DNA from 4 places in the Cohnella candida genome. Region 3 is predicted to be linked to each of the others. Evidence: predicted binding sites of a transcription regulator. Region 3 holds the regulator's gene; each other region holds the start of a gene.
The links. Region 3 encodes LexA, which represses DNA repair genes until DNA is damaged. Its sites were predicted from a motif close to CGAACATATGTTCG; they were not measured.

Region 1 (3,124 bases), 630 kb from region 3:
AAACCATTCCAAGATCAAACGAAAATGCAGATGAAACCGTTCGTTTTCCGCTCTTAATAACGATTCTCAGCGTCCGGGTCCGGCTCCCTCAGAAAGTCCTTTTCGAGAGAGGTTCCGCGTATTTTTTTGTTCCGGATCAGCGAGGACGGATCGTCGCTCAACATCCCCGCAGTAAGTACGGCGCCTTCGCCGAATTTGTCTCGAAGACGGTCCATGACCGTAACCAATTTATCTTTCTTGGGAGCTTCTTCATACGAAAATAAATCGAGCTGTACGGCTGTCTCCTGTTTCGGAGACAGCCCTTGCAAAGTGATGCCGAGCAGCCTCACGGGATCTCCGGCTTGCCAATTCGCATCCATTAATCGGCAGGCAACCTTATAGACGTCGTCCGAGGCGTCCGTGGGTACGCTGAGCCCTGCGGCTCTCGTGATCGTTTTCATGGACGGGTCGCGGATCGTGATCTGCACGGTGGAACACATCATACTCTGCCGCCGGAGCCGGCGGGTCGTCTGATCGGCCAGGTTGAGCAGCACGCGGCGGTATTGTTCCCGCTCCGTCAAGTCGGCCGGCAGCGTCGTCGTATGCCCGATCGACTTGGCCGCTTCCGACAGCGGCTGCACCGGCGCGTCGTCCAGCCCGTGCGCGGCACGCTTCATCCAAGCGCCGTACACGCCGAATCGTTCGGTCAGCATCCGTTCGTCCGCCGCCGCAAGCTCCCCGATGGTTCGGATATTGAGCCTCCCTAGTTTCTCCGCGGTTTTCGCGCCGATTCCGTACAATGTTTGGCAGGGTTTGCCCCACAGCAGTGTCGGAACGTCCCGGCGCCGGAGCACGGTGACCGCATCGGGCTTGCGCATGTCGGAGGCCATTTTCGCGAGCAGCTTGTTCGGCGCGACCCCGATGGAGCAGGGCAGCGACAGCTCCTCCCGGACGCGCCGCCGGATCGTCTCGGCGATCTCGATAGGCGTTCCGAACTGGCCGCTTCCGGTAACATCCAGGAAACATTCGTCTATGGATACCGCTTCTACCAGCGGCGTATAGTTGCCCGCGATCTTCATGAATCCCCGGCTGTATTTGCGGTAGAGATCGAAGTTCGGCGCGATGAGGATCAGCTCCGGGCACAGCGCGGTCGCCTGCCTCACCGTCATGCCGGTTCGGACTCCGCGCGCCCTCGCCTCGTAAGAACTCGTGACCAGAATTCCCTTGCGCAGCTCCACGCTGCCGGCGACGCCGGTCGGTTTGCCGCGGTACATTTCAGGCTGCTCGGCGGCATGCACGGAGCAATAGAACGCATTCATGTCGATATGAAGAATATATCTCCTCCGCGTTTCGCTCACGGCCGCCCCTCCTCTTTCAGCCCGAACATCCATTCGGCAATTCCATTATAAATGCCCGCGCGCGAAGGGCGCAACGCAGTCCAGTGCCCTCTACATTTGCGTCAACCCGTGCTATAATGGTTTCACCTGTTTGATGAACAAGGGGGAAGTTCGTTTTGGGCACGCCAACACCAATCACTATCTTCGATACGACGCTCCGCGACGGTACGCAAGGCGAAGGCATCAGCCTGACCGCAGAAGACAAAGTCAAAATCGCCCTGAGGCTCGACGCCCTCGGCGTACACTATATAGAAGGCGGCAACCCGGGCAGCAACAGCAAGGACATCGAATTTTTCCGGCGGATCCGGGAGATGAACCTCAAGGCCAAGCTGACCGCTTTCGGAAGCACCCGGCGCAAGAATTCTTCGTGCGAGCAAGACATCAACCTGAAGCACTTGACGGAATCCGGCGCCGTGGCCGCGACGCTCGTCGGGAAAACGTGGGATTTCCACGTTCACACCGCTCTTCAAACGACGCTGGAAGAAAATCTCGCCATGATCTACGAATCTCTCGCTTACGTGCGCAACCGCGGCATGGAGGCGCTGTTCGACGCCGAGCACTTCTTCGACGGCTACAAAGCGAACCCGGAATACGCGCTCGCCGCTTTGGCGAAAGCAAGGGATGCAGGAGCCGCTTGGATCGTTCTGTGCGACACCAATGGCGGCACCTTGCCGAACGAGATCCAGGAGATCGTTTCGAAAGTCGTATCCGAAATCAACGCTCCTATCGGCATCCATACGCACAACGACTGCGAGCTGGCGGTGGCGAACTCGCTGGCTGCTGTGGCGGCTGGCGCACGCCAAGTCCAGGGAACGATCAACGGCTACGGTGAGCGCTGCGGCAATGCCAACCTTTGCTCCGTGCTCCCCAACCTTCAATTGAAGATGGGTTACCGCGCCGTCAGCGACGAACAGATCAAAATGCTGACCGGCGTCGCCCGCTACGTCAGCGAGCTCGCCAACGCCCATTTGCCCGTCAACCAGCCTTACGTCGGCAACGCGGCATTCGCCCACAAAGGCGGCATTCACGTCTCCGCGATCATGAAGGATTCCAAAACTTACGAGCATATCCAGCCCGAGCTCGTCGGCAACAAGCAGCGCGTTCTGGTGTCGGAGCTGGCCGGTCAGAGCAACATTCTCTCCAAAGCCCAGGAACTCGGCTTAAACGTGAATCCCGAGCATGCGAAGTCCCGCATCGTCATCGACCGCATCAAGGAGCTGGAGCATCAAGGCTACCAATTCGAAGGCGCGGACGCCTCCCTGGAGCTGTTGCTGCGCGACGCCTTCGGCGACACGCAGGATATTTTCACCGTCGAAAGCTTCAAAATGATGGTGGAGAAAACCGCAGCCGGCATGGTGTCGGAAGCCATCGTCAAGCTTCGCGTAGGCGGGCAGCAGGTATACACGGTCGCCGAAGGGAACGGCCCGGTCAACGCGCTGGACAACGCGCTCCGCAAAGCGCTTATGCAGTTTTACCCGGACATCAACCGCATCCATCTCACGGATTACAAAGTGCGCGTATTGGACGAGAAAGACGCGACCGCCGCGAAAGTCCGCGTGCTTATGGAGTCCACGGATTTCAAGGACACGTGGAATACGGTCGGCGTTTCGTCCAACGTCATCGAAGCGAGCTGGGAAGCGTTGATCGACTCCATCCGTTACGCCCTGCTCGGCATGGTCAAAAAGGACGCTTTGGCGGATATCCCGAGGGAAGAGCTCGGCTTGGTTAACTTATAATTCCCGACTTCC
Region 2 (3,124 bases), 2.3 Mb from region 3:
GAGCTGGAGATCGCCAACGAACGGCTGGCCGCTTCCCAGAAGGAGTCGGCGGAAGCGATGGCCGAATCGATGATGCTGGAGGAAAGGCACCGCATCACCGGCGCCATCCACGACACGGTCGGCCACACGCTGTCGGCCGCCATTATTCAGCTGGAAGCGGCCAGGCGGCTGCTTCCGCTCGACCGGCCGCAAGCGGAGGAGAAACTGGAGGCGTCCCAGAATCTCGCCCGGCAAGGCCTCGAGGATATCCGGCATTCGGTGCGCCTCCTTCGCGACGACTTGGGGCATTTCGATCTGCCAGGTGCGATCGGAGCGCTGATCCGCGACGCGGAACAACGATCCGGCTGCCGGGTGGATTGCCGGATCGGCCCGCTGCCCCTCACGCTGTCCGCGCTGCAGAAGCGCGTCCTTTTCCAAGCGCTTCAGGAAGGTTTGGCGCTCGGGCTGAAGCACGGTTCGTCCAAGCGCTTCGAATTCGAGCTTGAGGCCGAATCCGGCGCCATCCGATTCCTCCTGATCGGCGACGGAAAAACATTGCCGGAACACGAGCTCGGGCTGGGCTTGAAAGCCGTCACCGAGCGCGTCTCCCGCCTGGGAGGCGAGCTTCGGCTGCAGTCCTCCTCGGGCGGTGCGGTGCTGTTCTTGTCCATGCCGGCTTAGTTTCGCGAACCATCCCTCGTGCGCCCTCTTATCCGCCCGATTCGTTCGTGGTCGATGGCCATTGGGAATGGCGTCTGCATGAAGAGTTACGGAACTTGTGCGGTCGGAGTTATTGCGTTTGGGCACTAACTTCGGTAAATTCGCGGTGACCGATCCCGAATTATTGCATTCCGACACTAAAAAGGCGTCTCCACCCCCCTTTTTGGGGCACGAGCCGCCTTTTTAGTGTCCAAAAGCAATAAAACCCGCCAAGTCCGCTCACTTAATCGGAATTAGCGCCAGAAAGCAATAACTCGACGGATCACTCGTCTGCGCTATCGGAGCCTGCTACACCCGGTTTCAAGCCTGCTTGCCGACGGGTAAAGGGTGCTTACAAGGAGGGCTTGCCATGTCCATGACCATCCGATCGATTGTGCTCGCATACGACGGTTCCGAAATGTCCAAACGCGCCTCGGCGATTGCCGGCGAAATGGCCGAGCGTTTCGGTGCCTCGGTCGAGGCCGTCCATGTGTTGGAGCTTCCCCGCCCTGCGGTGACGGTCGAAGCCGCCGTACCCGCGCCTCCCGAGGTGCTGGAGGAATTCCGAGTAAACGCCAGGGACCTGCTGAATCAGGCGTACGAGTCGCTCCCGGATAACGTCGCGCGTAAGACGACCTTGCTTGAAGGATCTCCCGGACCCTCTCTCGTGGACTACGCGAAACGGGTGAACGCCGATCTGATTCTCATCGGCCACCGCGGTTTGAACGGCCTCGAGCGGTTCTTCGTCGGGAGCGTGAGCGAATATGTGCTGCGCCACGCGCACTGTCCGGTTTTGATCATGAAAGAATAAGCACGGACACAGAAAAACCCGCGATCCTCAAGAGGAGGATTTGGCGGGTTTTTCCACTTTCAAGCTATTGCCGGGTTTCTATACTCGGGGTATACTAATAGGAACATACGTTCGCTAATTATGCTGGAGGTGCCCCTTGAATCCGACCCGTTACGAACCGATCCGTCCCAAAATGGTGCTGAATCCCGTCAAAGCTCCTTCGATGCCGTTCGACTGGTCGATCAATCCTTACCGGGGGTGCCAGCACGGCTGCAGCTTCTGCTATGCTCGAAGCACGCACTCGTTTATCGGCGAATCCGCAGACGACGCTTTTCAGAAACACGTTTTTTGGAAGCAGGATGCTCCCGACGTACTGAGAGCCCAATTAACGAAAATGGGCCGGCGGCTGCCGACCCACGTGGCGGTCGGTACCGCGACGGATCCGTATCAACAATTGGAGAGCAAGGCGAAGCTGACAAGGGGGTGCCTCGAGGTGCTGGCCGAATTCGGCGTGCCCGCGAGCATCACGACGCGATCGCCGCTCGTGCTCCGCGATCTGGATTTGCTGCAGCGGATCCCTGGCTCCTCCGTCAATATCAGCTTGCATACGATGGATCCCGACATCTGGCGGACGTTCGAACCCGCGACGCCCGCTCCCCGCCTTCGGCTGGATACCGTCCGCAAGCTGAACGAAGGAGGCATCCGCGCCGGCGTATTCATGGCGCCGATCCTGCCGTACCTGTCGGACGGCGCCGAGGCCGTCGACCGCCTGCTTGACGCATGTGCCGACGCGGGCGCGGCGTTCGTCATGCCGTCTTTCCTACGGCTTTCGACCCCCGAGGTCAAAAGCTGGTTCTTCTCGACCCTTAGCCAAAGCTATCCCGAGCTTGCGGAGAAGTATGGCCGGCTCTATTGGCGGTCGGGATACGCCCCGGATTCTTACAGGCGGCCGCTTTACGACCGAATTAGAGGTCAATTGGCGGAGCATGGCCTTACGGCGTACGACGGCGACCGCGAAAGGCGGGACAAAGCTGCGACAGCCCGTCCGTCCGAACCGTCCGATTGCGCCCAAGCCCCCGTTCAGCTCACCTTATTCTAGAAACGGTCACACCGCCGTCAGCGCGGATTCCGAACGGATCGGAATCGTCAGCGTGAAGCAGCTGCCCGCGCCCTTCTCGCTGTAAACTTCCAGCCTGCCGCCCAGCAGGCCGGCGAGCTGCCGGCTGATCGCGAGACCCAAGCCGGTTCCTCCGTATTTGCGGCTGATCGAGCCGTCTTCCTGACGGAATGCCTCGAAAATTTCTTCCTGCTTCTCCGGAAGGATGCCCGCTCCGGTATCGATCACATGGAATCGCGCTTCGCTGCCGCCGTCCGAGGACGTCGCCACGGTTAACGAAAGTTCGACGGAGCCACTCGCCGTAAACTTGAAGGCGTTACTGAGCAAGTTGCGCAAAATCTGGTTCAGCCTCATCGGATCCGTCAGCGTCCAATCCGGAATTTCCCCTCCGTAAGAGACATGGAAACCGAGTCCCTTGTTGGCCGCAAGCACCTCGAATTGCTCTTCCAACGTCCGGCACACTTCCACCAGGTTCACTTTCTCGTCCGTCACGTCGATTTTCCCGGCCTCCACTTTCGTTAGATCCAGGATATCTTCGA
Region 3 (3,124 bases):
TAGAAAAGCGCCAGCAGCGCATAACAGCCCAACGTCACCCAGAACATCGTGGTGTCTTGCTTTACGTCAGTCGCCCAAGGAGCGAACACGACGACGTAGAATACCATCAACAAGATGAGCAGCGCGGGAAAAATGAAGTTGCGGCCCGAAAATTTCTCCACTTGCGCGGTTTTCGACGACAGAGACGGCTTGCCTTCTTTTTTGCGGCGTTTATCCACTTTCTTAGCATTGCGTTGAACCATTCGTTCCCAAGAGCGGGACATGACGTTCCTCCTGTTCGCAGGTCTTCTCGACCGAAGCCTGCCTACCTATATCATCTTCTCAAGCTTCTATACGTCAGTGGGGCAGCGACGGTTTCTCATCCGTCCACTCGATGCTGTCCAGCTGTTGTTTAAAATTGTTCTTGAAAACTTGCAAATATTCCTTACGAAGACGATCCCGCTCGGCGAGCTCCGATTCGTTCAGCCCGACCGTTTTGTGTTTACGTGACAGTTCGTTGATCCTGGCGATCAATTTTTCCATGGGAACCCTCCTCTCCTGTATCCCTTCTACTTTGCCACTGACGTCCCCCTCTGTCAAGGTGAACAAAATGCAAAAACCGGCACGGGAATATCCCATGCCGGCCTTGTCGCGTCATCGCTTAAGGGAGCATTTCATTCGGAACGATTAACATTTGTCCGTTCTTCAGGGAGGGATCATGCAGGTCGTTGCGTTCCATCAGCAGCCGTACGGCTTTGCGCGTATCCATCGAATCCTTCTTTAAGGTAGCCGCCAGGTGCCAGAGCGTATCGCCGCTGTCGGCGTAAACCACTTTCTCCGCGGTCGAAGCCGGCTGTACGTTCTCTTCGGAGGCGAACGTCTTCACCAATGCGAAACCGCTGAACAAAATGGCGAACGCCAGTACGAAGAACATCATTCTGGCCAAGCGCCAGCGTTGGCCGGAACCTTGACGAGAAGAAGCTTGTCCCCGATTAGAAGAAGACGAACGGCGAACGGCCGTAACGGAAGATGTATGTGAACCCAATGCCCAAGATTGTACCATGATCTCCACCCCAAACGTTTGTTCTGGTATGATCGTAACACGAACATACGTTTGAGTCAACGCTTTTTCGGAACATTTGTTCGGAAGAACGAATGTTTGTGCGAACTCGAGTTCTGTGTTATAATTTGTCATCATGTACTTGTCTTAGGGAGGGGCACACGTGTCCAAGATGTCCAATCGCCAGAATGCGATTCTCGAATTCATTAAGAACGAAGTCCGCGAGAAAGGTTATCCCCCTTCCGTGCGCGAAATCGGCGAAGCCGTCGGACTGGCTTCCAGCTCTACCGTTCACGGCCATCTGGACCGGCTGGAGAAGAAAGGCCTGATCCGCCGGGACCCGACCAAACCCCGCGCGATCGAGATATTGGACGATGACGAAACCGTGTTCGGCTTCACCTCTACCGTCCGCCAGATCCCGCTCGTCGGTAAAGTCACCGCGGGCGTACCGATTACCGCTACGGAGAATATTGAAGAGTACTTCCCGCTGCCGGTCACGATGGTTGGCGACCAGCCCGTGTTCATGCTCTCCGTCATGGGCGAAAGCATGATCGAAGCCGGCATCCATGACGGCGACTACGTCATCGTGCGCCAACAGCAGACGGCCAACAACGGCGAGATCGTCGTCGCCATGACGGAAGAGAACGAAGCGACCGTCAAGACGTTCTATAAAGAACGGGACCACATCCGTCTGCAGCCGGAGAACTCCACCATGGAACCGATTCGCCTGAAGCATGTAAGCATCCTCGGCAAGGTCATCGGCTTAATACGTTCCTTCATGTGACGGGCCGCTTCTTACATCCTACAAATGAAAACTCCCGACCGGGTTGCCGGCCGGGAGTTTTCGTTCTATAGGGTATGTGAGTTAGCGCGGGTGGCGCGCAATTTGACGGTCTATCTCGGTTTTTGGTTTGATTAGCGCGCGTGGCGCGCTATTTTAGCGGTCTACCTAGGATTTGTCTTGATTAGCGCGTGTGGCGCGCTATTTCGGCTTGCTACCTCGGTTTTGTCTTGATTAGCGCGTGTGCCGCGTTATTTCTATTTCGGTGTGTTACCTTTGTTTTGTCTTGATTAGGGGCATGTATAACGACGATTGAACGTATGTTCGCTTTTCGCAATTTTTGTTCGATCGTCGTTAAGTACCTCTGCGTAGCATAATTCCGCGATCAGCACGTACTCCCACGCAGTTTAGTAACCATCCGCTCCCTATCCCCACCGTCCGCATGAACATCACGTGCGGAGGCTATTTTGACGGGATTCGCGGTACAACGACTCAAATAGTGGACGTGGGAGGATATATCGATGGAATCTCGGTCAAACGACTGAAATAGTGGACGTGGCAAGCTATTTCGAGGCGAATACGAACACCCGAACAAGCGTTCGCCGCCTCAACCTAGGAGCAGAGCCATCACCACAGCACCCGAACAAACAAAAATCCCTTGGCGCTCGAGCGCCAAGGGATTTTTCATGCCATTAATACATCGTCAAATACTGGTCGCGTTCCCACTGGTGGACTTGCGTCCGGTACATGTCCCACTCGATTTCCTTGAGCTCGTAGAAGTGGCTCAAAGCGTGGTCGCCGAGCGCTTCGCACACGACGTCGTCGCGCAGCATTTCCTTGAGCGCTTCGATGAGGTTGGACGGCAGGCTCGAAATGCCGGAATCGGCCAGCTCGTCGTCGCTCATCACGTAGATGTTGCGATCTACCGGTGCCGGGAGAGGCAGCTTGTTCTTGATGCCGTCGAGGCCGGCTTTCAACATGACCGCGAGCGCCAGGTACGGATTCGCTGCCGGATCCGGGTTGCGCGCTTCGATGCGGGTGCTGAGCCCGCGCGAAGCCGGGATGCGGATCATCGGGCTGCGGTTGCTCGCGGACCAAGCGACGTAGGACGGCGCTTCGTAGCCCGGAACGAGCCGCTTATAGGAGTTGACCGTCGGGTTCGTGATCGCAGCGAAGCCGCGGGCGTGCGCGAGGATGCCGGCCATATAGTGGCGGGCGGTCGTGCTCAGGCCCAGCTTGTCGTTCGCGTCGAAGAACGCGTTCTCGTTGCCGCGGAACAGCGATTGGTGGCAGTGCATGCCGGA
Region 4 (3,124 bases), 1.9 Mb from region 3:
GAGTAAGTTTCGGCGTCGTAGGTCCAATAAGGAATATAAATGCCGTTAAGATTCGCTTTGACGTCCTGCTTCTTGAAATCGTTCGGCAGGAACCAGCGTTTTTTCTTCCACTTCTTGAACAGCGCCGCGGCCTCGTCCCGGGAAGTCCGGAACGGAATGACCGATTCCGGCCGAATGGTGCCGGGATTTCCCTGAGGCAGTACCTTGGGCGAGCCGCAGAAGACGCATGTCGTCGCAGTCTGGCCGGCTGGGATCAACGTTTCCCCGCCGCAGCTTTCGCAGTGGATCGCCTGCTGCTCCGTGCCCCAATCGGTTTGTTCCGCTTCATCCCCGCCGTCTTCATCGAATTCATGCTCCCGCGGCTGACCCGCGAGATTTTCGATGCTTTGCTCCGCTCCGCAATACCGGCATTTCAAACCCTGCGAAGCCGTATCGAATTGCATCTGGCCGCCGCACCCCGAGCAAGGGAAGCCGACGGGAGCGGCCGTTACCGCTTGCGCACCGATCGCCATCGCCCGTTACACCTTCGTTCCGCAGCTGGAGCAGAACTTCGCGCCGGGCGATAGCTGGCCGCCGCATTCCGAGCAAAACTTCTTCTCCGTCCCGGGAGCGGCGCCTGAAGCCGATTGCGAGGCTGCGGCTGCGGGTTGCTGCGCGTTCATCGCTTGCGCGAACATTTGGCCCATCGCCATGCCGGCACCGAGGCCGGCTCCCGTTCCGGCAGCGCCGCCGTCCGGATTGTTCGCGGCTTCGCGGAGCGCCTCCGCGGCTTGGTATTTCATATATTGGTCGAGATTGCCGGCGATGTTCATCGACGATTTGCGGTCGATCATTTTCTCGACTTCTTCCGGCAGCGAAAGGTTTTCGACGTTCAGGTCGGTCAGTTCAAGTCCGATGGCATTGAAACGCGGCTGCAGCCGTTCTCGCGCCTGCACGCCGATTTCATCATAGGAGCTGGACAGGTCCGCGACCGGAATTTTCGTTTCGCCGAGAAGGTCGCTCAGTCCCGAAACGATCATGCTTTTGAGATAGCCGGCGATGCTGTCGAGCGAGAAGTCCTGCCTCGTACCGTAAATTTCAGGAAGGAAAACGGCCGGGTCCTTAATTCGGAACGCATAAACGCCGAAGCCGCGCAGCCGGACCATGCCGAACTCGGGGTCCCTCATGATGACCGGGTTCGTCGTTCCCCATTTCATGTCCGAGAAGATCGCGGTACTGACGAAGAACACGTCCGCCTTGAAAGGGGAGTTGAACAGGTGCTTCCAGGAACGCAGCGCCGTCAGCACCGGCAGGTTTTGCGTGCTGAGCGTATAACGGCCGGGTCCGAACACGTCGGCGATTTTGCCTTCGTCGAGGAATATGGCTGCCTGCGATTCCCGCACGGTCAGCTGGGCTCCCATTTTGATGGCGTTGTCGTATGCCGGGAACCGGTACACGATCTCGCCGGATTCGCCGAGCCACTCGATGACTTCGATGAATTGGCCTTTCATGAATGAAAAAAGTCCCATCCGTCTTCCTCCAATATAGCCAGAATGAACCATTCACTAAATAAATTCATTATACGTCAATGTGCCAAAAATCGGGTAGTGGAGGAGACCCCTCTTTTTTGACGCTCTTTATGGAAAAAGGTATAATCAATGGGAACACACATTCGTCAACGAGATGGGCTTCGCGCTCACTCCTCATAGAGAGTAATCCACGTTAGGTGCACCAAAAGAAATGCGAATATTGGAGGTTTTGCCGCTTATGGCGAACGCGAATTTGCTGGATAAGAAATTCAAGCTCGTATCGGAGTATTCCCCGCAGGGCGACCAGCCGGAAGCGATCCGCCAGCTGGCGGAAGGGATCGTGGAAGGCAAGCGGTATCAGACGCTGCTCGGCGCCACCGGCACGGGCAAAACCTTCACAATCGCGCAGACGATCGCGAAGGTGAACAAGCCTACGCTGGTCATCGCTCACAACAAGACACTGGCGGCCCAACTGTGCAGCGAGTTCCAGGAGTTTTTCCCGGAAAACGCGGTCACGTACTTCGTCAGTTACTACGATTACTATCAGCCGGAAGCCTATATTCCTTCTTCGGATACCTACATTGAGAAGGATTCCAGCATCAACGACGAGATCGATAAGCTGCGCCACAGCGCCACGTCCTCGCTGTTCGAGCGGCGGGACGTCATCATCGTGGCGAGCGTGTCCTGCATCTACGGCTTGGGTTCTCCGGAAGAATACAGGGATTTGCGGCTTAGCCTGCGGGTCGGCATGGAACGGTCGCGTAACGATATCCTGCATAAGCTCGTCGATATCCAATACCAGCGGAACGACTTGAACTTCGTCCGCGGGACGTTCCGGGTGCGGGGCGACGTCATCGAGATTTTCCCGGTCTCGCGGGGCGACCAGGCGATCCGTGTGGAGCTGTTCGGCGACGAAATCGAACGGATAACCGAAATCGACGTGCTCACGGGCGAGATCGTCGGCGAACGGGACCATGTGTCCATCTTCCCGGCGTCCCACTTCGTGACCGCAGAAGAGAAAATGAAGGTCGCGCTCGTGAACATCGAGCGGGAGCTCGAGGAACGGCTCGCGGAGCTCCGCGAGGCCGGCAAGCTGCTGGAAGCGCAGCGCCTGGAGCAACGAACGCGTTACGATCTGGAGATGATGGCCGAAATGGGCTTCTGCTCCGGCATCGAGAACTATTCCGGCCCGTTGACCTTCCGCGAGCGGGGCGCGACGCCGTATACGCTGATGGACTTTTTCCCCGACGATTTCCTTGTCGTCATCGACGAGTCGCACGTCACATTGCCGCAAGTCCGCGCGATGTACAACGGGGACCGTGCGCGCAAGGAAGTGCTGGTCGACCATGGATTCCGCCTGCCGTCCGCACTCGACAACCGGCCGCTGCGATTTGAGGAGTTCGAGGAAAAGGCCAAGCAGTTCGTCTACGTTTCCGCGACGCCGGGACCGTACGAGCTCGAGCATTGCCCCACGATGGTGCAACAGATCATCCGGCCGACCGGCTTGCTCGATCCGGTGATCGAGGTACGCCCGACCAAGGGGCAGATCGACGACCTGCTCGGCGAAATCCGGCAGCGGATCGCCAAGGACGAGCGCGTGCTCGTGACGACGCTGA

Region 1: EAV92_RS11455 (DNA polymerase IV) is a predicted target of LexA. The motif match lies at 1,360-1,373, and genes of this name have one in related genera.
Region 2: EAV92_RS22405 (SPL family radical SAM protein) is a predicted target of LexA. The motif match lies at 1,590-1,603, and genes of this name have one in related genera.
Region 4: uvrB (excinuclease ABC subunit UvrB) is a predicted target of LexA. The motif match lies at 1,641-1,654, and genes of this name have one in related genera.

What each region holds. Positions count from the first base shown of each region.
Region 1 is NZ_CP033433.1:2,428,028-2,431,151, forward strand. It holds gene EAV92_RS11455 (DNA polymerase IV) at 54-1,337, opposite strand; gene cimA (citramalate synthase) at 1,493-3,112, shown strand.
Region 2 is NZ_CP033433.1:4,834,796-4,837,919, reverse strand. It holds gene EAV92_RS22415 (sensor histidine kinase) at 1-660, shown strand, start outside; gene EAV92_RS22410 (universal stress protein) at 1,049-1,489, shown strand; gene EAV92_RS22405 (SPL family radical SAM protein) at 1,626-2,567, shown strand; gene EAV92_RS22400 (ATP-binding protein) at 2,574-3,124, opposite strand, start outside.
Region 3 is NZ_CP033433.1:1,800,662-1,803,785, forward strand. It holds gene EAV92_RS08480 (hypothetical protein) at 1-263, opposite strand, end outside; gene EAV92_RS08485 (DUF896 domain-containing protein) at 337-522, opposite strand; gene EAV92_RS08490 (LysM peptidoglycan-binding domain-containing protein) at 641-1,042, opposite strand; gene lexA (transcriptional repressor LexA) at 1,203-1,823, shown strand; gene glnA (type I glutamate--ammonia ligase) at 2,513-3,124, opposite strand, start outside.
Region 4 is NZ_CP033433.1:3,719,639-3,722,762, reverse strand. It holds gene EAV92_RS16995 (TFIIB-type zinc ribbon-containing protein) at 1-512, opposite strand, end outside; gene EAV92_RS16990 (SPFH domain-containing protein) at 519-1,508, opposite strand; gene uvrB (excinuclease ABC subunit UvrB) at 1,747-3,124, shown strand, end outside.